DNA from 3 places in the Kitasatospora sp. NPDC048545 genome. Region 1 is predicted to be linked to each of the others. Evidence: riboswitches for the same ligand, from Rfam matches in the RefSeq annotation. Region 1 holds a riboswitch; each other region holds the start of a gene.
What was found. A riboswitch is a leader RNA that binds a small molecule or an ion and turns the genes downstream of it on or off. The one in region 1 is predicted to bind cobalamin.
Positions count from the first base shown of each region.

Region 2: it holds a riboswitch for cobalamin, as region 1 does, so the genes downstream of both, AB0D10_RS44310 (CbtB domain-containing protein) here and AB0D10_RS23165 (iron ABC transporter permease) in region 1, are expected to answer to the same signal.
Region 3: it holds a riboswitch for cobalamin, as region 1 does, so the genes downstream of both, AB0D10_RS35205 (CoA-acylating methylmalonate-semialdehyde dehydrogenase) here and AB0D10_RS23165 (iron ABC transporter permease) in region 1, are expected to answer to the same signal.

Region 1 is NZ_JBEZIQ010000025.1:5,292-11,761, forward strand. Features, by position in the region: gene AB0D10_RS23145 (amino acid ABC transporter ATP-binding protein) at 12-764, shown strand; gene AB0D10_RS23150 (CGNR zinc finger domain-containing protein) at 877-1,464, shown strand; gene sodX (nickel-type superoxide dismutase maturation protease) at 1,505-1,948, opposite strand; gene sodN (superoxide dismutase, Ni) at 2,126-2,521, shown strand; cobalamin riboswitch at 2,609-2,757, shown strand; gene AB0D10_RS23165 (iron ABC transporter permease) at 2,850-3,929, shown strand; gene AB0D10_RS23170 (ABC transporter ATP-binding protein) at 3,926-4,846, shown strand; gene AB0D10_RS23175 (ABC transporter substrate-binding protein) at 4,865-5,857, shown strand; gene AB0D10_RS23180 (nuclear transport factor 2 family protein) at 5,946-6,329, shown strand; gene AB0D10_RS23185 (GNAT family N-acetyltransferase) at 6,340-6,470, shown strand, end outside.
Region 2 is NZ_JBEZIQ010000097.1:11,680-18,149, reverse strand. Features, by position in the region: gene AB0D10_RS44335 (maleylpyruvate isomerase family mycothiol-dependent enzyme) at 1-462, opposite strand, end outside; gene AB0D10_RS44330 (methyltransferase domain-containing protein) at 578-1,381, opposite strand; gene AB0D10_RS44325 (Tat pathway signal sequence domain protein) at 1,585-2,286, shown strand; partial or broken gene AB0D10_RS44320 (XRE family transcriptional regulator) at 2,370-2,564, shown strand; gene AB0D10_RS44315 (histidine phosphatase family protein) at 2,664-3,248, opposite strand; cobalamin riboswitch at 3,355-3,513, shown strand; gene AB0D10_RS44310 (CbtB domain-containing protein) at 3,549-3,767, shown strand; gene AB0D10_RS44305 (CbtA family protein) at 3,783-4,550, shown strand; gene AB0D10_RS44300 (methyltransferase domain-containing protein) at 4,695-5,456, opposite strand; gene AB0D10_RS44295 (SDR family oxidoreductase) at 5,461-6,219, opposite strand; gene AB0D10_RS44290 (TauD/TfdA family dioxygenase) at 6,216-6,470, opposite strand, start outside.
Region 3 is NZ_JBEZIQ010000051.1:54,089-60,558, reverse strand. Features, by position in the region: gene mmsB (3-hydroxyisobutyrate dehydrogenase) at 1-392, opposite strand, end outside; gene AB0D10_RS35215 (enoyl-CoA hydratase/isomerase family protein) at 389-1,465, opposite strand; gene AB0D10_RS35210 (acyl-CoA dehydrogenase family protein) at 1,465-2,610, opposite strand; gene AB0D10_RS35205 (CoA-acylating methylmalonate-semialdehyde dehydrogenase) at 2,616-4,115, opposite strand; cobalamin riboswitch at 4,327-4,518, opposite strand; gene AB0D10_RS35200 (UvrD-helicase domain-containing protein) at 4,984-6,470, opposite strand, start outside.

The sequences.
Region 1 (6,470 bases):
CGGGCGAGCCGATGGTCAAGGCCGAGGGCGTGCGCAAGTCGTTCGGCCTGGTCGAGGTGCTCAAGGGCATCGACCTGGAGGTCAAGCCGCGCGAGGTGTTCTGCCTGATCGGCCCGTCCGGCTCCGGCAAGTCGACCTTCCTGCGGTGCATCAACCACCTGGAGAAGATCAACGGCGGGCTGCTCTCCGTGGACGGCGAGCTGGTCGGCTACCGGCGCAAGGGCGACAAGCTCTACGAGCTCAGGGACCGCGAGGTCGCGCTCAAGCGGCGTGACATCGGCATGGTCTTCCAGCGCTTCAACCTGTTCCCGCACATGACCGCCATAGAGAACATCACCGAGGCTCCGATCCAGGTGAAGGGCGAGTCCAAGGCCGACGCGCGCGAGCGCGGCATGGCCCTGCTGGAGCGGGTCGGGCTCGCCGACAAGGCGAAGAGCTACCCCTCCCAGCTCTCCGGCGGCCAGCAGCAGCGCGTGGCGATCGCCCGCGCGCTGGCCATGAAGCCCAAGCTGATGCTCTTCGACGAGCCCACCTCGGCGCTCGACCCGGAGCTCGTCGGCGAGGTGCTGGACGTCATGCGCGGGCTGGCCGAGGAGGGGATGACGATGATCGTCGTCACCCACGAGATGGGCTTCGCCCGCGAGGTCGGCGACGCGCTGGTGTTCATGGACGGCGGCGTGGTGGTCGAGTCCGGCAACCCCCGTGACGTCCTCACCAACCCGCAGCACGACCGCACCAAGGCCTTCCTGTCCAAGGTGCTCTGAACCGTCACCGTCGGCGCCCGGCAGGCAGCTCCTGCCGGGCGCCGATGTTTTCGCCGCACGGGTAATAGGCTGGAAGCAGTCAGCCCGTTACCGATTTTCTGGAAGGACCGCCGTGGAGCTCGCCTCGTACGCCGATCTCGCCGTTCGACTGGTGAACACCGAGGAGCCCGAGCGCGGCACCGACACGCTGACCTCCGTGGACGCGGTGCGCGCCCTGTTCTCCGACTCGTCGCGGGCCGCCGCGCTCGCCGACGAGTCCGACCTGCCCCGGCTGCGGGCGGTGCGGACCCGGCTGCGCGGGGTCTTCGAAGCCGCCGCCGAAGGGGACGAGACCCGGGGGGTCGACCTGCTGAACAGCCTGCTGATGGAGTACCCCGTCAGCCCGCTGATCTCCGGGCACGACTACCTGGACGACGCCGGACGGCCGCGCTGGCACCTGCACCTGGCCGACAACTCGCCAACCGCCACCGCGCACTTCAGCGCGGTCGCCTGCATGGGCCTGGCCGTCCACCTCACCGAGCTGGGCGCCGACCGGCTGGGCATCTGCCAGGCCGCGCCCTGCCGCAACGCCTACCTGGACACCTCGACCAACCGCTCCCGGCGCTACTGCTCGGACCGCTGCGCGACCCGGGCCAACGTGGCCGCCTACCGGGCCCGCAAGCGACAGGAGGCGGAGGCCGCACTGGGCAACGGGGCGTAACCGGGCGGCGGGGCGCAACCGGGCGGGCGGCTGCCCGGGATCAGACCTCCTCCACCCAGACGCCGAGTCGCCGGGCCAGGCCCGGCACCCGGGCCAGCCGCGGGGCGAGCAGCAGCCGCTCCAGCCGGCGGCCCGGCGCCAGCCAGGCCGGGCTCGGGCGCAGCCGCAGCAGCACCCGGCCGAGCACCAGGTCGTCCGGGACCGCGCCGTAGCTGCGGCTGTCGCTGTCCACCGGGCGGTTGTCCGACAGCAGCCACCAGCCCCCGGACCGGCGCTCGGCGGCCCGCTTCACCACCAGCAGGTCCTGCTGGAAGGGGTGCCGGAAGAGCACCACGGCCCCCGGCCGGATCGGCGCGCCGTAGCGGACCAGCAGGCGGTCGCCCTCGTGCAGGGTCGGAACCATCGACCGGCCCGCCACGTCGACCAGCCCCAACGGCAGCGCGCCGCCCCGGTCCCGTCCCCCCGGTTCCGTGCTCCGTGCCACGACTCCTCCTCCCGCGCCGCCGGCCCCCAGTCTGCCGTACGGAGCGTCACCGGATCGATGTCCGGAATACCCCGGTTCCGGGTCCGCCTTTTGCCCTAGGCCCACCGCCCGATCGCGAAACCACGAGGGCGGAAGGGTAATCTCGGGCGCGGGAAGACGATCTAAGGAAGGACTCCCATGTTCTCTCGTCTGTTTGCACCGCGTGCCACCGCTCACGCCCACTGTGACCTGCCCTGTGGCGTGTACGACCCGGCGCAGGCCCGGATCGAGGCCGAGTCCGTCAAGGCCACCCAGGAGAAGTACCAGGCCAACGAGGACCCGCACTTCCGGGCCCGCGCCGTCATCATCAAGGAGCAGCGCGCCGAGGCCGTCAAGCACCACATCTCGGTGCTGTGGAGCGACTACTTCAAGGCCCCGCACTTCGAGAAGTACCCGCAGCTGCACCAGCTGATCAACGACACCCTGAAGGCCGCCTCGGCCGCCAAGGCGTCCACCGACCCGGCCACCGGCCAGGCCCTGCTGGACCTGATCGCCGAGGTCGACAAGATCTTCTGGGAGACCAAGCAGGCCTGAGCCTGACGCGTCGCCACCCGACCGCCCCCGTCCGCACCGCCGGACGGGGGCGGTCGTGCGTCCACGTCCGGACCGACCCGGTAAGGGTTGCCTGGCCTGAGTGACTGTTATGCTGCCAGGGCGTCCGAGGGGGAAGTCCGGTGTGAATCCGGCGCTGACCCGCAACGGTGAGCACGGCCCGCACCAGCGGTGCGGCCGCGCCAGCCCGATCGCCCCCGGTCGCTGACCTCCCGACAACTCGCCGCGGACTGCGAGGGGAACGGCGCCCCGGCACGCCTGCGGCCCGCGCCCGCCCCGGCACACCCGCGGCCCGAGGCAAGGCGCACCCGTGAACCGCGCACCCACGACCCGTGCGGTCGGCCCGCCCGTCCGCCGAATACCCGCCGTTCCGCTCGCCGTCGGCCTCGCCGCCGCGCTGCTGCTCTCACTGGTCTGCGGGGTGGCGTTCGGGTCCTCCGGCATCGCACTGCCCCGCGTGCTGCGGCTGCTGACCGCCGGCCTGACGGGCGGTCGGCTGGACGCCGACGAGGCCGCCGCGTACGCGATCGTCTGGGAGATCCGGCTGCCCCGCACCGTGCTGGCCGCCGTGGTCGGTGCCGGACTCGCCGCGACCGGGGTCGCCGTCCAGGCGCTGGTGCGCAACGCGCTCGCCGACCCGTTCGTCCTCGGCATCTCCTCCGGCGCGGCCGTCGGCGCCAACGCCGTCCTGCTGTTCGGCGCCTTCGCCTCGCTCGGGGTGTGGGCGGTCTCCGCCTCGGCCTTCGGCTCCGCGCTGGTCGCGATGGCGCTGGTCTACCTCGCCGCCCGCACCGCGTACGGGCTCACCCCACTGCGACTGGTGCTCACCGGCACCGCGCTCTCCTACGGCTTCTCCGCCGCCACCACCCTGATGGTCTTCGCCGCGGACCGCGGCGAGGCCGCCCGGGACGCCATGATGTGGCTGCTCGGCAGCCTCGGCGGCGCCACCTGGGGCTCGGTGCCGATCGCCGGCTGCACTGTGCCGGCCGGGCTGACCTACCTCGGCTGCGCCGCCGGACGGCTCGACGGGCTCGCCATGGGGGACGAGACCTCCGCCTCGCTCGGCGTGGACCCGGACCGGCTGCGGCGCGAGCTGTTCGTGGTGACCGCCGCCGTCACCGGCACGGTGGTCGCGGTCAGCGGGGCGATCGGCTTCGTCGGACTGCTGGTGCCGCACCTGGCACGGATGCTGGTCGGCGCCGCGCACCGCCGGGTGCTGCTGGTCGCGCCGCTCGCCGGCGCGCTGCTGCTGGTCTGGGTGGACATCGCCTCCCGCACCCTGCTGGCGCCCGCCGAACTGCCCGTGGGGGTGTTCACCGCCGTGCTCGGCGTGCCCGCCTTCCTGCTGATGATGCGCCGGCGCGGCCACGCCTTCGGAGGCCGACGGTGACCGACCCGAACGGGGTGACCCGGATGCCCGATCCCGCCGATCCCGCCGGCCCCACCGACCCGACCGAGACCGCCGGCCGGACGGAGACCGCCGGCCGGGCGCAGGCCCAGGACCTCGCCGTCGACGCCGTCTCGGTGGAACTGGCCGGCACCCGACTGGTCCACGAGGTGAGCCTGGCCGCGGCCGCCGGGCAGGTGGTCGGCCTCGTCGGCCCGAACGGCAGCGGCAAGTCGACCCTGCTGCGCTGCGTCTACCGGGTGCTGAAGCCGGCCGGCGGCGCCGTCCGGCTGGACGGCGACGACCTGTACGCGCTCTCCGCCCGCGAGACCGCCCGACGGGTGGCCGCGCTGACTCAGGAGCACTCCGCCGAGTTCGACTTCACCGTCGCCGAGGTGGTCGCCATGGGCCGGCTGCCGCACCGGCGCGGGTTCGACGCCCCGACCGACGCGGACCGGGAGCGCTGCGCCGGGGCCCTGCGCAGGGTCCGGGCGGACCACCTCGCCGGACGGGGCTTCCTGAGCCTGTCCGGGGGCGAGAAGCAGCGGGTGCTGTTCGCCCGCGCACTGGTCCAGGAGCCGCGCCTGCTGGTGCTCGACGAGCCCACCAACCACCTGGACATCGCCCACCAGTTGGAGGTCCTGGCGCTGGCCCGCGAGGCCGGACCGACGGTGCTCACCGCGCTGCACGACCTCAACCTGGCGGCGGGCCACTGCGACCTGCTGTACGTGCTGCGGGCCGGTCGGATCGTCGCCTCCGGGCCGCCCGGCGAGGTGCTCACGCCCGCCCTGCTGGCCGGGGTGTTCGGCGTCCGGGCGACCCCGGTCCGGCATCCGGCGACCGGCGCCGTCCAGTTGCTGTTCGACCGCCTCGACCGCCCCACCCGCTCCGACCGCGCCGACCGCTCCCCCGGAGCCTGAACCACCGAAGGAACCACCGTGCGCACCAAGGCCGTTGCCACCACCGCCCTGCTCGCCCTCGGGCTCACCGCCTGCGGCGCGCAGTTCGCCCCGAAGGAGGCCGCCACCGGCTCCGCCCACTACCCGGTGACCGTCGAGAACTGCGGCGACAGGCTGACCTTCGCACAGAAGCCGGCCCGGGCGGTCACCAACGACGTCAACATCACCGAGCTGATGCTCTCCCTCGGCCTCGCCGACCGGATGGCCGGCTACGTCATGCCCGACGACAAGGGCAAGGTCGACCGGGTGCCCTGGAAGGACGGCTACCAGCAGACCGCGTGGCTCTCCAAGAAGACGCTCACCAAGGAGATCGCCCTGGACGCACGGGCCGACCTGGTCCTGGCCGGCTGGCACTACGGCTTCGACCAGGGCAGCGGCGTCACCCCGCAGGCGTTCAAGGCCCTCGGTGTCGACTCGTACGTGCTCAGCGAGTCCTGCCGCACCGGCAGGGGCGGCGAGCGCGGCGTGATGGACCCGCTGGACGCGCTCTACACCGACCTGGCCAACCTCGGCGAGATCTTCGACGTCAAGGACCGCGCCGACCGGCTGATCGCCGACTTCAGGGCCCGGATCGCCGCCGTCCCGCAGCCCGAGCGCCGCCCGTCCGTCTTCCTGTACGACAGCGGGCAGGACAAGCCGTACACCGCCGGGAAGTTCGCCGCCGCGCACCGGATCATCGCGAACGCCGGCGGGACCAACATCATGGGCGACCTCGCCGACACCTGGGTCACCGCCGGCTGGGAGAGCGTGGTGCAGCGCGACCCCGAGGTGATCGTGATCAACGACTATGCGACCCCGGACGCCGAGGAGAAGCGGAGGTTCCTCACGTCCTTCCCGCCGCTGGCCGGCGTCTCCGCGATCAGGAACGACCGGATCTTCGTCCTGGACTACGTCGACCTGGTGGAGAGCCCGCGCAACCCGGCCGCGATCGAGGCCCTCGCCGACCACCTGCGCACCGTGCCGGCCCGCTGACGGTCGGGACCGACCGCTCCTCCGGCCGGCGGCGCCGGGCGTACGCTCGGAGTACGAGCCGACGGACCCCGACCGGAGGAGCGAGATCATGACCACCATGGCGGCCCCCGCCGCCTTCGACACCCGCGCGCTGCGCGAGGGCATCGAGCGCTGCGACGCCGAGGTCCTCCTGGCGCTCTACGCGGAGGACGCCGAACTGCGCATGGTCGACCGCAAGACCCAGCCCAGCCACCCCCTGGTGATGCACGGGCGGGAGGAGATCGGCGCCATGCTGGGCGACATCTACGGCCGCGAGATGACCCACAAGCTGGAGCAGGTGGTCGTCCAGGACGACCACGTCGCCTTCCTGGAGTCCTGCCGCTACCCGGACGGCGTCCAGGTCCTGATGGCCTCGATGGCCGACCTGCGGGACGGGCGGATCGTCGGCCAGACCTCCATCCAGGCCTGGGACGAGACGGGGCCCGAGCAGTAGGCTCGCAGACATGATCCGCACCGCCGTCGCCACCGACGTTCCCGTCATCCACGCCATGATCCGTGAACTCGCGGAGTACGAGGAGGCCCCGCACGAGGCGGTGGCCACCGAGGAGCAGCTGCACGGGGCGCTGTTCGGCGC
Region 2 (6,470 bases), on a different contig from region 1:
CTGGAGTTCGCGCCGGGCGCGGTGGAGGGTGAACCAGGCGGGGTGCCACCACCCGCCGAGGGCCTGGACGGGCGCGGTCCAGCGCTCGGCGGGCACGGTCGCCGCCTCGTCGGACAGCCCGTCCAGGCTGCGCCGCAGGTCGGCGACGAGTTCGGCCGCGTCCCGCTCGGCCCCCTCCCGCAGGGCCCGGTCCGGCGCGCCGCCGTCCGGCCGCGGCCCTGGCGCGGCGCCGGTGCGCGCGAGCGCGAGCAGTCGGCGGTACGCGTCGGCGCTGCGTGCGATGTGGGTGATGACGTGGGCGCGGCTCCAGCCGGGCAGTGCGGACGCCCCGCGGGCCTGCCGGTCGGTCAGGCCGCCGAGGGCGTCGCAGAGCCGGCCGACGTCGGCACGGACCGCGCCGAGCAGGGCGGTGAGCTCGGCGGGGGCGAGCGCGGCGGGGGCGGGGGCGGCGGTGGGGTTCACGGGCCCGAACTCTACGGTGGCCCGCCGCCCGTCGCCCCTCCCCGGCTGTCCGCCGCCCCTCCCCCGACCGCCCCCGTCGTCGGCCTCCATGACGGGCCGTCGTCGGGTCGAGGCCCTACGGGCGGCGGGCCCAGGCGGAGATCATCGGGGCGGTGGCGAGGTCGAGCCGGCCGGAGGCGACGTTGGCGAGGTGGTGGTCGATCTCCTCGTCCGTGGCGAGGCCCTCCGACACGAGCAGTGCGCGGATCTGGCGGACCGTGGCGTCCTCCAGAACGGCGCAGGCCGGTGAGGTGATCGGGAAGTAGGCGTCGGCCTGCACGTCGACCAGGCCGGCCTCGCGCAGCACCCGGGGCAGGGTCCGCCCGTACGCGAGGTCGGCGCCGCGGGCCGCCATCAGGGTGCGGAAGCCGGAACGCAGCCGGTTGGCGAGGCGCTCGGCAGGGCCGGACTCGTCCGGGCAGAGCAGTGGCTGGAGCGCGGGGTCGGCGTCCTCGATGAGCAGCCAGCCTCCGGGGCGCAGGGCCTGGATCATGCGGCGGAGGGCTTCGGCGCGGTCGGCGACGTGCACCAGGACCAGTCGGGCGTGCACGAGGTCGAAGGCGCCGGGCGGTGGCGGGTCGGCGGCGACGTCGTGGGTCAGGACCTCGATGGTGCCGCCGGCGGCGGGGGCGGTCCAGGAGACGTCGATGTCGGTGGCGACCACCGTGCCCGTCGGGCCGACGCGGTCGGCGAGTCCGAGCGGGACGGAGGGGCCGCCGGCGCCGACCTCCCAGCAGCGCATGCCGGGGCCGAGGCCGATCGTGTCGACGTGCCGGAAGGTCACGGGGTCGAAGAGTTCGGCGAGGGCGCCGAAGCGGATGCCCGCCTGCGACTGCCGGTTGTCCAGCAGGTATCCGTGGTCGCTGTTGTGCTCAGCCATGCCGGGATTCTCGCAGGCGGACGGCGGAGCGGCCGAGCCGGCTCCTTGTTGACGAAACGTCAGCAAGTTCTGTCCACTGCCTTGACGGCGCACGGTCACGGCCCTAGAACCAGTCCTAGAACGTCGTGGGCCCCCGGGTCCCCACCGCCCGGGAGCCGCGAAAGGTCGTCTTCTCGCCCCTCACCGAGAAAGAGGCTCTTCCCATGCGCTTCAGCCGCCACCTTGCCGTCCCCGCCGCCGCCGTCGCGGCCCTCGCCGCCGCCACCGCGCTCTCCGTCGTCGCCGCGCCCGCGTCCGCGGCGCCCGAGTCCGTCGCCGCCGTCCCGGTGCTCACCGCCGGCAGCGCGGGCGGCGCCGCCGTCGCAGCGGGCGACGCGCTCGCCGCGCCGCTCGCCGGGGGCACCGTCGCCACCTTCTACTCGACCGCCACCAGCACCACCGGTGTCACCTGCGCCGTCTCGCAGCTCGCCGAGAAGGTGCTGACCAACCCGGCGGCCCCCGGGTCGGCCACCGGCTCGCTGACCGGTCTGACCTTCGGCTCGTGCACCAGCAACGTCACCGGCGTCACCTCGGTGCGCAGCCTGACCGTCGGCAACCTCGCATACGGCGTGACCGTCTCCGACGGCCCGGGGCTCCCGGTCACCCTCGCCGGCGGGTCGGCCGGGCCGATCCAGGCCACCGCCGTGCTCAACAGCTGGTTCGGCACCATCACTTGCACCTACCAGCTCAGCGGCGCCTTCGCGGGCAACGCCGACAACGCCGCGCACAGCCTGGTCTTCCGCAACGAGCACTTCGCCAAGAGCGGCGGCTCGGGCCTCTGCCCCGGCGACGGGTACTTCTCCGCGGCGTACGGCCCGGTCGCCGACACCACCCAGCCGGGCGCCCCGGCGGTGTACGTCAACTGACCTCCGCGAGGGCCCGTCTTCAAACCCGCGTCGGCGGGGCGACGCCCTCCGGGCGGACGGCGGAGGTGTGAAGACGGGCTCGGCCGCGCATCCCTCTGCGCCCGGTGGTCCGGGGCGGGACGACCTTCGTCCCCCTCGGCCGCCCGGGCGGCGTCCAGGCCCACAAGCTCCTCATCCCGCCTGGCCCGGGCGGCGAGCCGGAGCCGAGGACCCATGAGGGCATCGAGTGGGTCCACGTGCGCTCCGGCCGGCTGCGCCTGCTGCTGGGCGACCGGAGCCCGCGCCACCCGACCCGCTCGCCCGTCCCCGAACTCGCTGGTGACGATCCGTCACCTGCCGTCACGTGTCGCAGGGTTACCGGACCGACCCCCTCGGGATCACGAACCGGCGGCCGCCGGCGCAAGGTCCCACCCGCAGCGCAGGTTCCAGCGCCCCGCACGCCCGGAGAGCTCGGTGACCGACAGCGGCCGGACGTCGAGCCGCCAGAAGACCGCCGGGGGGAGGCCGAGCGCGTGCACCACGGCCGCCCGGACCACCGCGGGCTCCGCCACCACTGCCAAGCGTCCTGCCTCACCGGCCAGTTCGTCCAGCCGGGCACCCACCCGGGCGAGGAGGTCCAGCACCGACTCGCCACCGTGCGGCGCCGCTGCCGGATCCGCCAACCAGGCGGCGACCGCCGCCGGTTCGGCCGCCGCGACCTCGTCGAGCGTCCGACCGCGCCAGGAGCCGACGTCCAACTCGGCCAGCCGCCGGTCCGGTTCGGCCGGCAGACCGAGCGCCTCGGCCGTCCGGTGGCAGCGCACCGAGGGCGAGGCCAGGCTGCGGGCCGGCGTCGGCAGCGCCCCCGCCGCCGCACGGGCGGCCGCCGACGCGGCCTCCTCCGGCGGGCCGTCGTCGCCGAACCGCGCCGCGCGCAACCCGTCGCCGATCGCCGGTGCGACGAACATCACCCGTACCGTCATTCGCTCCCCTCCCGTCCCGGAACCCGGCCTTGCACCGCACACGTACCGGATTCCGCTGCCTGTTCCGTGCCGGTCGCGCGCCCGTGAGCCCCCGCGCAGCCCCTTGGCCGGGGGTTCCGGACACGGTACCGTCCCTGCGACAACTGAAGACGGCAGAGCGCGGAAGCCCGGTGAGACTCCGGCACGGTCGCGCCACTGTGAAGCCGCAGCCCTGGTCCCCGCCTCGGCCCGGCGAGTCAGACCCGCCCTGCCGTCGGTGCTCCATCGACACGGGACGCGTGTTCCCAGAGGAGGTCGGCCATGGCTCACCCCATCGCCCCCGCTGCCCCCGCCGCTCCGGCGGTCACCCCCATCTCCGTCAAGGCGATCCTGCCCTGGGCCGTGTTCTTCGGCATCCTGCTGATGGCCCTGATCTACTTCGTCGGCGCCGAGCAGGGCGCCACCTCCCTCATCTCCGGCGAGGACGTGCACGAATGGGTGCACGACGGTCGCCACCTGCTCGGCTTCCCCTGCCACTGATCAGGGGACGATTCCGTGAACTCCGCAACCGTCAGATCCCTGCTCGTCCGCGGCATGCTGGCCGGCCTCGGCGCCGGCCTGCTCGCCCTGGTCGTGGCCTACCTGCTCGGTGAACCCCGGGTGGACGCCGCGATCGCCTACGAGGAAGCCCACGCGGCCGGGGCACCCGAGATGGAGATCGTCAGCCGGTCCCTGCAGTCGACTGCCGGGCTGGCCACGGGCGTTCTGGTCTTCGGCGTCTCGCTCGGCGGCATCGCCGCGCTCGCCTACTGCTTCGCCCTCGGCCGGGTCGGCCGCTTCTCCCCGCGCGCCACGGCGGCCCTGCTGTCCGGCGTCGCGCTGGTCGCGGTCTACCTCGTGCCGTTCCTCAAGTACCCGGCCAACCCGCCGTCGGTGGGCGACCCGGAGACCATCGGGAAGCGCACCACGCTGTACTTCCTGATGATGGCGCTCAGCGTGCTGCTGGCGGTCGCCTCGGTGATCGTCGGCAAGCGGCTCGCGCCGCGCCTGGGCAACTGGTACGCGACCGTCGTGGCCGTCCTCGGCTTCGCGGTGGCGGTCGGCCTCGCCTTCGCCTTCCTGCCCGCCGTCAACGAGGTGCCCGAGGACTTCTCGGCCACCCTGCTCTGGCAGTTCCGCCTCGCGGCGCTCGCCATCCAGCTCACCCTCTGGACGTCCTTCGGGCTGCTGTTCGGCCACCTCGCCGAGCGCCTCCTGCACCCGAAGCCGGCCACGGCCACCCCTCGGGAGGCCGCTCCGGAGACGGCCGCGTCCGTCCACTGACCGACGCCGGTTCGGTAGTGGGAGGCCGGTCGGGGCGACACCACGTCGCCCCGACCGGCCTCCGGCGTTCCCGGACGTCCTCCGGCAGGCCCGACCGTCCTCCGGCGGCCCGGCGGACCTCCGGCGGCCTCGGCGGGCCGGAGCTCAGGGGCCCGGCCGTGCCGCCTCCCGGTGCCGCCAGCGCACCCGGTCCTCGGCCCCGGACCGGCCCGCCGCCGTGGCCGACCGCTCCGGCGCCCGGTAGTCCGTGCAGGAGAGCACCAGCATCTCGCCCTCCCCCGGCTGGAACCGGTACGCCACCGGCTCCACCCGGCTGGGGACCCCGAGCCCCGCCAGCTCCCGGCGCAGCCGCTCCAGCTCCGGGTAGCGGACTCCGGTGTCGTACACCACCAGCGGGAACAGCCGGACCTCACGGCGTGCCACCCGCGCGAGGTCCAGCAGCGCCGCCCGGTGGAACTCCTCGTCGAGCCGGTTGCCGTACGAGAACAGCAGGTGCGAGCTGAGCACCAGGTCGAAGGAGTCGTCCGCGAAGGGGAGTTCGGGAAGCGAACCGGCGACGTAGCGGTCCGGGCGGGCGGCGATGTCGGCCCGGAAGGCCCTGGCGTTGGCGGTCCACTGGCCGATCATGTCGTCCACGTCGCTGTACCGGGACCAGCCGAAGCCGGCCGTCTCCTTCACCAGCAGGTCCCGCTTGAAGACCGTCTCCCGTTCCACCAGCAGGCCCAACTCCTCCCGGTGGTCGGCGTACTGGCGGTCCACGGCGACCGCGTCGATGCCGCGCCGCCCGGCCTCGGCGACGAACCCCGCCGCACCGGCCGGGCAGTCCAGGACGCGCTGCTCCAGGTCCCGGTCGGTGAGCGCGAACATGGCCCGGTACTCCTCGAAGGAGCGTGCGCTGACCAGCACCGGCTCACCCCCGCCCGACGAACGGCATGGTGGTCGGCAGCACGACCAGCGACTGGATGCTGGTGTCCGGCGGCTGGGCGGCCATCAGGACGAGCGCGTCGGTGAAGCGCTCGACCGGGATGGTCGCCTCGACCGCCATCGTGCCGTCGGCCTGCATCGCGGCCGGCTGCGGTCCGCCGTCGACCGGGCTGACGTTGCCGACGTCGATCTGCCCGCAGGAGATGCCGTACGGGCGGCCGTCCAGGGCGAGCACCTTGGTGAGGCCGAGCACCGCGTGCTTGGCGGCCGTGTACGCGACCGAGTTGGGGCGCGGCACGTACGCCGAGGGGGCGCCGTTGTTGATGATCCGCCCGCCCTGCGGGGTCTGGGTGCTCATCACCCGGAAGGCCTCGCGGGCGCAGAGGAAGCCGCCGGTGACGATGGTGTCGAGCACCCGGTTCCAGTCCTCGAACGGGGTCTCGGTGATCAGCCGGCGCGGCGCGGCGGCGCCCGCGTTGTTGAACAGCAGGTCCAGCCGGTCGTACCGGTCGCGGACGGCGTCGAAGAGCCGGGCGACCTCTTCCGGGCTGCGGATGTCGGTCGGGACGGGCAGCACCCGGTCGGCGGCCGGGCCGGCGAGGGCGGCGGTCTCCTCCAGCGCGTCCTTGCGCCGCCCGGCGACGGCGACGGTCCAGCCGGCCTCCAGCAGAGCCAGCGCGGAGGCCCGGCCGAGTCCGCTGCCGCCTCCGGTGACGATCGCGACCCGTCCGTGCGATGCGGTCAACGTGCCCACTCCTCCCCCTCGTTCACCCAGATCCGCAGCATCCGGCGTGCGTACCGGCCAGGTTCGTCGACGAACGGCGAACGCCCGTGCAGCACACGGCTGTTGCGGATGATCAACAGGTCCCCGGCGGCCATCGGCAGCCCGAAGGCGATCTCCGGCCGGTACAGCACCTCGTCCAGGACGCCCAGCGCCTCCCACTGACGGTCCGTCAGATCAGGTCCGCCGCGGTCCGGGGAGGAACGGACGGTGCG
Region 3 (6,470 bases), on a different contig from region 1:
GTCAGGCTTGCCGCTTCGGCCCCCGCCACACCGCCGGAGACCGGGGCGTCGACGGCCCGGTGCCCGGCGACCCGGGCGAGGTCGGCTGCCACCCGGGCGTCCCCGACGGCGATGGTGGAGCAGTCGATGAACAGCGCACCGGTGGCCGCCTCGGTCAACTCGCCGTAGGAGTCGAGGACATGGCGTCCGGTCGGCAACATGGTCAGCACCACGTCGGCCTCGCCGACCGCCTCGGCGGCGGAGACCGCGATCAGCACTCCCTGCGCCGCGGCCTGTTCCCGGGCCCCGGCTGCGAGGTCGTAGCCGATCACCCGGTGCCCGGCCTTGACGAGGTTGGCGGCCATCGGGCCGCCCATGTTGCCCAGCCCGATGAATCCGATGGTCAGGGTCACCAGTGCTCCAGGGATGTGGTGGTGGCGGCGAGGCCGAGTCCGCGCTCGCCCAGCGGGGCGAAGTAGCGGGCCACGGCGGCGGGTTCGACGGCGCCCAGGGTGGCCGGGCTCCACCGCGGCGAACGGTCCTTGTCGATCACCTGGGCCCGGATGCCCTCGGCGAGGTCGGCGGTGGCGAGCGCCGCGCAGGAGGTGCGGTACTCCTGGTCGAGGACGGTTTCCAGCGGGCCGAGGGCCCGCGCCCGGCGCAGCGCCGCCAGGGCGGCCTTCACGGCGGTGGGCGAGTTGGCGGCGATCCGGTCCGCGGCCTTCTTCGCCTCCGGTTCGCCGCTGTCCCGCAGCCGGTCGAGGATCTCCTCGACGGTACCGGCCGCGTAGCAGTGGTCGATCCATCCGCGTTGTCCGTCCAGCGCACCGCTCGGCACGGGTTCGACGTGCCGCTCCAGGGCGTCGTGCACGGGCAGCTCGGCTAGGTCGTCGAGCAGCGCCGGCACCCGTTCGGAGGGCAGGAAGTGGTCGGCGAGCCCGCAGAGCAGGGCGTCGGCGGCGCCGACGGAGCCCGCGGTCAGCGCGAGGTGGGTGCCCAGTTCGCCCGGGGCCAGGGCGAGCAGGTAGGTGCCGCCGACGTCCGGGACGAAGCCGATCCCGGCCTCGGGCATGGCGATCCGGGTGGTCTCCGTGACGATCCGCACGCTGCCGTGGGCGGACACGCCGACCCCGCCGCCCATGACGATGCCGTCCATCACGGCCACGTAGGGCTTGGGGTAGCGGGCGATCCGGGCGTTGAGGCGGTACTCGTCGCGCCAGAACCCCTCGACGGCGCCCGGGTCCCCGCCGGTGGCGGCTCGGTGGATGGCGACGATGTCGCCGCCGGCGCAGAAGGCCCGGTCGCCGGACCCCGTGATGACGACGGTCTCGACCCGGGCGTCGTCCTCCCACGCGTCCAGGGCCTCGGCGATGCGCAGCACCATGCCGTGGGTGAGGGCGTTCAGGGCCGCGGGGCGGTTGAGGACGATCAGGCCGGCCCGGCCCTCGCGCCGGAGGACGACCTCGTCGAGGTCGTGGCCGGCCATCACGCGGCTCCGGTCAGGCCGCGGGCGACGATGACGCGCATGATCTCGTTGGTCCCTTCCAAGATCTGGTGCACCCGCAGGTCGCGGACGATCTTCTCGATGCCGTACTCGGCCAGGTAGCCGTAGCCGCCGTGGAGCTGGAGGGCCTGGTTGGCGACCTCGAAGCCGGTGTCAGTGGCGTAGCGCTTGGCCATCGCGCACAGCTGCGGCGCCCGGGGATCGCCCCGGTCCAGCGCGCCGGCCGCCCGCCACAGCAGCGCCCGGGCCGCCTCCAGCTCCGTCGCCATGTCGGCGAGCCGGAACTGCAGGGCCTGGGCGTGCAGGAGCCGGGTGCCGAACGCCTCGCGGTCCGCCAGGTAGCGGGTGGCGCGCTCCAGCGCCTCCTGCGCGCCGCCGAGCGAGCAGGCCGCGATGCCGATCCGGCCGCCGTTCAGCCCGCTCATGGCGATCCGGAAGCCTTCGCCCTCGTCGCCGAGCAGGCGGTCGGCGGGCAGCCGGACCCCGTCCAGCACGACCTGCCGGGTGGGCTGGGCGTTCCAGCCCATCTTCTTCTCGTTCGGTCCGAAGGAGACGCCGGGGTCGTCCCGGTCCACGATGAAGGCGGACAGCCCGGAGGCCCCGGAGCCTCCGGTGCGGGCCATCACCAGGTAGATCTGTGCGGCCCCTGCTCCGGAGATGAACTGCTTGACGCCGTCCAGCACCCAGTGGTCGCCGTCACGCACCGCTCGGGTGGCGATGGCAGCCGCGTCGGAGCCGGCGCCGGGCTCGGTCAGGCAGTAGCTGCCCAGATGCTCGGCTGAGCAGAGCCCTGGCAGCCAGCCGGCCCGCTGGGCGGCGTCGCCGTAGCGGTCGACCATCCAGGCGACCATGTTGTGGATGGACAGGTAGGCGGCGATGGACGGGCAGCCGGTGGCGAGTGCCTCGAAGGCGACCACCCCGTCGCGTCGGGTCAGCGCAGAGCCGCCGTCATCCTCCCGGACATAGATACCGGCAAGGCCCAGATCGGCGGCCTTGCGCAGCACGTCGACCGGGAAGTGCTTGGTGTGGTCCCATTCGACCGCATGCGGTGCCAGGTGTTCGGCGGCGAAGGCTCCGACAGCCTCGACGATGGAGGCCTGCTCCTCCGTCAGTTCACTTGCGTTCACGGTGCTCAGCCCATCGTCGGCATGGTGAAGCTCGCGCCCTCCTTGACCCCGGAGGGCCAGCGCGAGGTGACGGTCCGGGTGCGGGTGTAGAAGCGGATCGAGTCCGGGCCGTGCTGGTTGAGGTCGCCGAAGCCGGAGCGCTTCCACCCGCCGAAGGTGTGGTAGGCGATCGGCACCGGGATGGGCACGTTGATCCCGACCATGCCGGTGTTCACCCGGCGGGCGAAGTCCCGGGCGGTGTCGCCGTCCCGGGTGTAGACGGCCACGCCGTTGCCGAACTCGTGCTCGCTGGGCAGGCGCAGCGCCTCCTCGTAGTCGGCGGCGCGCACGACGGTCAGCACCGGGCCGAAGATCTCCTCCCGGTAGATCCGCATGTCCGGCGTGACCCGGTCGAACAGCGAGGCGCCGAGGAAGTAGCCGTCATCGTGCCCCTCCAGGCGGAAGTCCCGCCCGTCGACGACGAGTTCGGCGCCCTCCTCGACCCCGAGGTCCAGGTAGCCGCGGACCCGTTCCAGGGCGTCACGGCCCACCAGCGGCCCGAAGTCCGCGGCCGGGTCATCCGAGCGGCCGACCCTCAGCGCGGCGATCCGCTCGACCAGCTTCGCCACCAGGGCGTCCGCGGTCTCCTCGCCGACCGGGACGGCCACCGAGATCGCCATGCACCGCTCGCCGGCCGAGCCGTAGCCGGCGCCGACCAGGGCGTCGGCGGCCTGGTCGAGGTCGGCGTCCGGCATCACGACCATGTGGTTCTTGGCGCCGCCGAAGCACTGCGCCCGTTTGCCGTGCGCGGCGGCCGTCGCGTACACGTACTGGGCGATCGGGGTCGAGCCGACGAAGCCGACGGCCTGCACCCGCGGGTCCTCCAGCAGGGTGTCCACGGCCTCCTTGCCGCCGTTGACCACGTTGAGCACGCCCGGCGGCAGCCCGGCCTCCAGGAACAGCTCGGCCAGCCGCAGCGGCACCGACGGGTCGCGCTCGGAGGGCTTGAGGACGAAGGCGTTGCCGCAGGCCAGCGCGGGCGCCGCCTTCCACAGCGGGATCATCGCGGGAAAGTTGAACGGCGTGATGCCCGCGACCACGCCGAGCGGCTGGCGCATCGAGTAGACGTCGATGCCGGTGCCGGCGTTGTCGCTGAACTCGCCCTTCAGCAGGTGCGGGATACCGGCGGCGAACTCCACGACCTCCAGGCCGCGTTGGAGGTCGCCGTGGGCGTCGGCGACGGTCTTGCCGTGCTCGGCGGACAGCAGCCGGGCCAGCTCCTCCTTCTCCTGCTCGACGAGCTGCAGGAAGCGCAGCAGGACGCGGGCCCGGCGCTGCGGGTTCCAGGCCGCCCACGCGGGCTGGGCCTGCGCGGCGTCGGCGATCACCGCCTCGACCTCGGCGCGGTCGGCGAGCGGCACCCGGGCCTGCACCCGGCCGGTGTTGGGGTCGTACACGTCGCCGAAGCGCCCGGACGTCCCGGGCGTGCGCTTCCCCGCGACGAAGTGCGTCAGTTCACGGACCATCGGTTCCTTCTCTCAACAGGGTCGGGGAGAGGAGGAATGGAGGACGCCGCCGACGGACGGGCGCACGGTGGTGCGGCCCCGCGACGTCACGGTGGCGGTGGCAGGACGAACCGTCAGAGCAGGTGGGCCCCGGGGGTCGTCGGCACAGGACAACCAGGAGCAGTGGAACGGGAGCAGCCCGGAGTCATGCGTGTCGTCTCCATCCTCGTGGAAAACACGGATCACCCGCGGCCGGTATCCTGACTCCCGGATCACCGCACGCCCTCAGGCCTTCCCGGCTGGCTGCCAGTGGCCGTGTCCTGCGAGGACGAACTCCCCGGTCACAGTGGCGGGACCGTGCCGGACTCACACCGGCTTCCCTGACACCGCGGACCTGCCGTCGACCATATAGTTGGACGTCCTAGTAAGTCCAGAGCTCTCCATGCGCGCGTTGCGCCAACGGGGTCAGCTGAGGACCCGCCCGGTGCGACACCGACGGGCGGAGGACCACCGAGGCGACGTTGAGCAGCCGCTTGTAGGCGATGTAGTGCACGACCACCTCCAGCTCGCCTGCCGCGGTCAGAGCCTCGTCCAGCTCGCCGTACAGCGCCCGTAGTCACCCCGGCACCTCGACCGGCCCGGTTGGCGCCGTTGTCGTCACCCCCGACGTCCACCTCGTCGACCGAACCGGCCGCCAGCAGCGAGGAGGAAGCGGTGACGCTTGGGACCGCCTCGACCAACTGCAGTGCGAACAGGTCAGGGTCGAACAACCGGTATTCCCCAGATCCGCACGGTGATCCCGCTGGTGAAGAGAGACTGCGGCCCGGTCGTGGCGAGGAACTCAGCCGCCACACAATGTGGACAGTCTCACGCCGACCCGCGCGCCCGCTCAGAGGCTGACTACGGACCAGCCATCGCGCGCCAGGGCTTCGAGGTGCGGATTCGCGCGGCTCTCGTGGACGGCGAGCGCGAGGAGGTGCTTGGCACGCGTGGCCGCTACGAAGGTGGTCATCGCGGCGTGCCGGCCCGTGGCATTGAGTTCGCCGACGGGAGCCTCTCCGGTGATCACGGGGAGCAGGCTGCCGAGGTCGTGGCTCCTCCCATGCTTGGTGGCGCATTCGAGGACCAGGGTCGCGCAGTGCGTCTCCCCCTTCGCGCTCGCGACGGTAGCTGTGAGCATCGGGGGCAGGGATTCGTCCGAGGCCGGTGGCAGCTGCGTGTGGGACAGCCAGAGGGTATAGGTGGCCATGTCCACCGGGACACGTGAGCCGACGGCCTCCTCCACCAGCCTCCCGAGGCGGCTCACGAAGTCCCCCCAGGCTGCAGGGGTGTCGCAGCCGTCGTACAGCGTCCTGACCAGGAGCACTCGCAGATGGTGGCCCGGTGTGCCGGGTCTGCGGTCGAGCTGGGGGAACGGGGGAAGATTCTCTGGGAGAGTCGGGGGCGTGGTCGGTGGCTGCAGCTCCCAGAGGAGAGCGCGGACGGCTCCCCACAGAACGGTGACCGCTGGGCTGACCTGGCCTGTACGCAGCAGGACCGCCCTGGCATTCCGGTAGGCCTGCAGCAGCCGACTCACCGCCACCGTCGTCCCGGTGTCCGTCTGGGGCAGGTAGCAGCCGACCGCGCGGGGGAAGAGTCGTGAGGTTCCTGGGCTCTCGCGAGCGCCGAGGATCTTCGGCGGGTACGCGACGACGGCTTCGGGCGGCACTGTTCGCCGGACGAGGTCGTCGAAAGCGGGCAGAACCCGGACGATGCTGTCCTCGGTGAAGGTGATGATGGCGAGAGCGCTCTCGGGTCCGTGGCCTTGGATCTCCTGTGGGCGGTGAACCGCGAGCCTGCTCGCCACCCGGGCGGGCCCCGCGCCGAAGCGCAGGCTCACCGGCAGGTCCATCGCCGCCTCGTCCAGGAGGCTCCCGGCCGCAGGTCCGACACCATCTGCACTGAGGATGCGCTGGTTGACGTCTCCTACGCACTGCACAACGGCACCGTCCGTGAACACTGCTTCCAACAGGCGGCGCTGTTCCTCACCGGTGTCCTGCATCTCGTCGATCAGGACGAACGGGAACCGGGACCGCAGGCCGGAGGCCAGGCGGGGGTGCTGGTGCAGATGCCTGGTGGCGATCGCGTACATGTCCGAGTAGCGGAAGACACCACGAAGGAAGAGGTGCTCCTTCAGTTTCATCAACTGCCTGTAGCTGGCGGTGCCGCGATTGAGGCCATCAACCCGGATCTGCAGTTCCGGTTCAGCGGGGTCGAAGACGTACGTGGCTTCGGTGACCATCTTCAGCCCGTCACTCCGCCGCTTCAGGTAGGACCTCAGCGTCGTGAACGGGCCCAGGTCCAGAAGCCTGCGGGCCTGGGCGGCGAAGGCCTGGT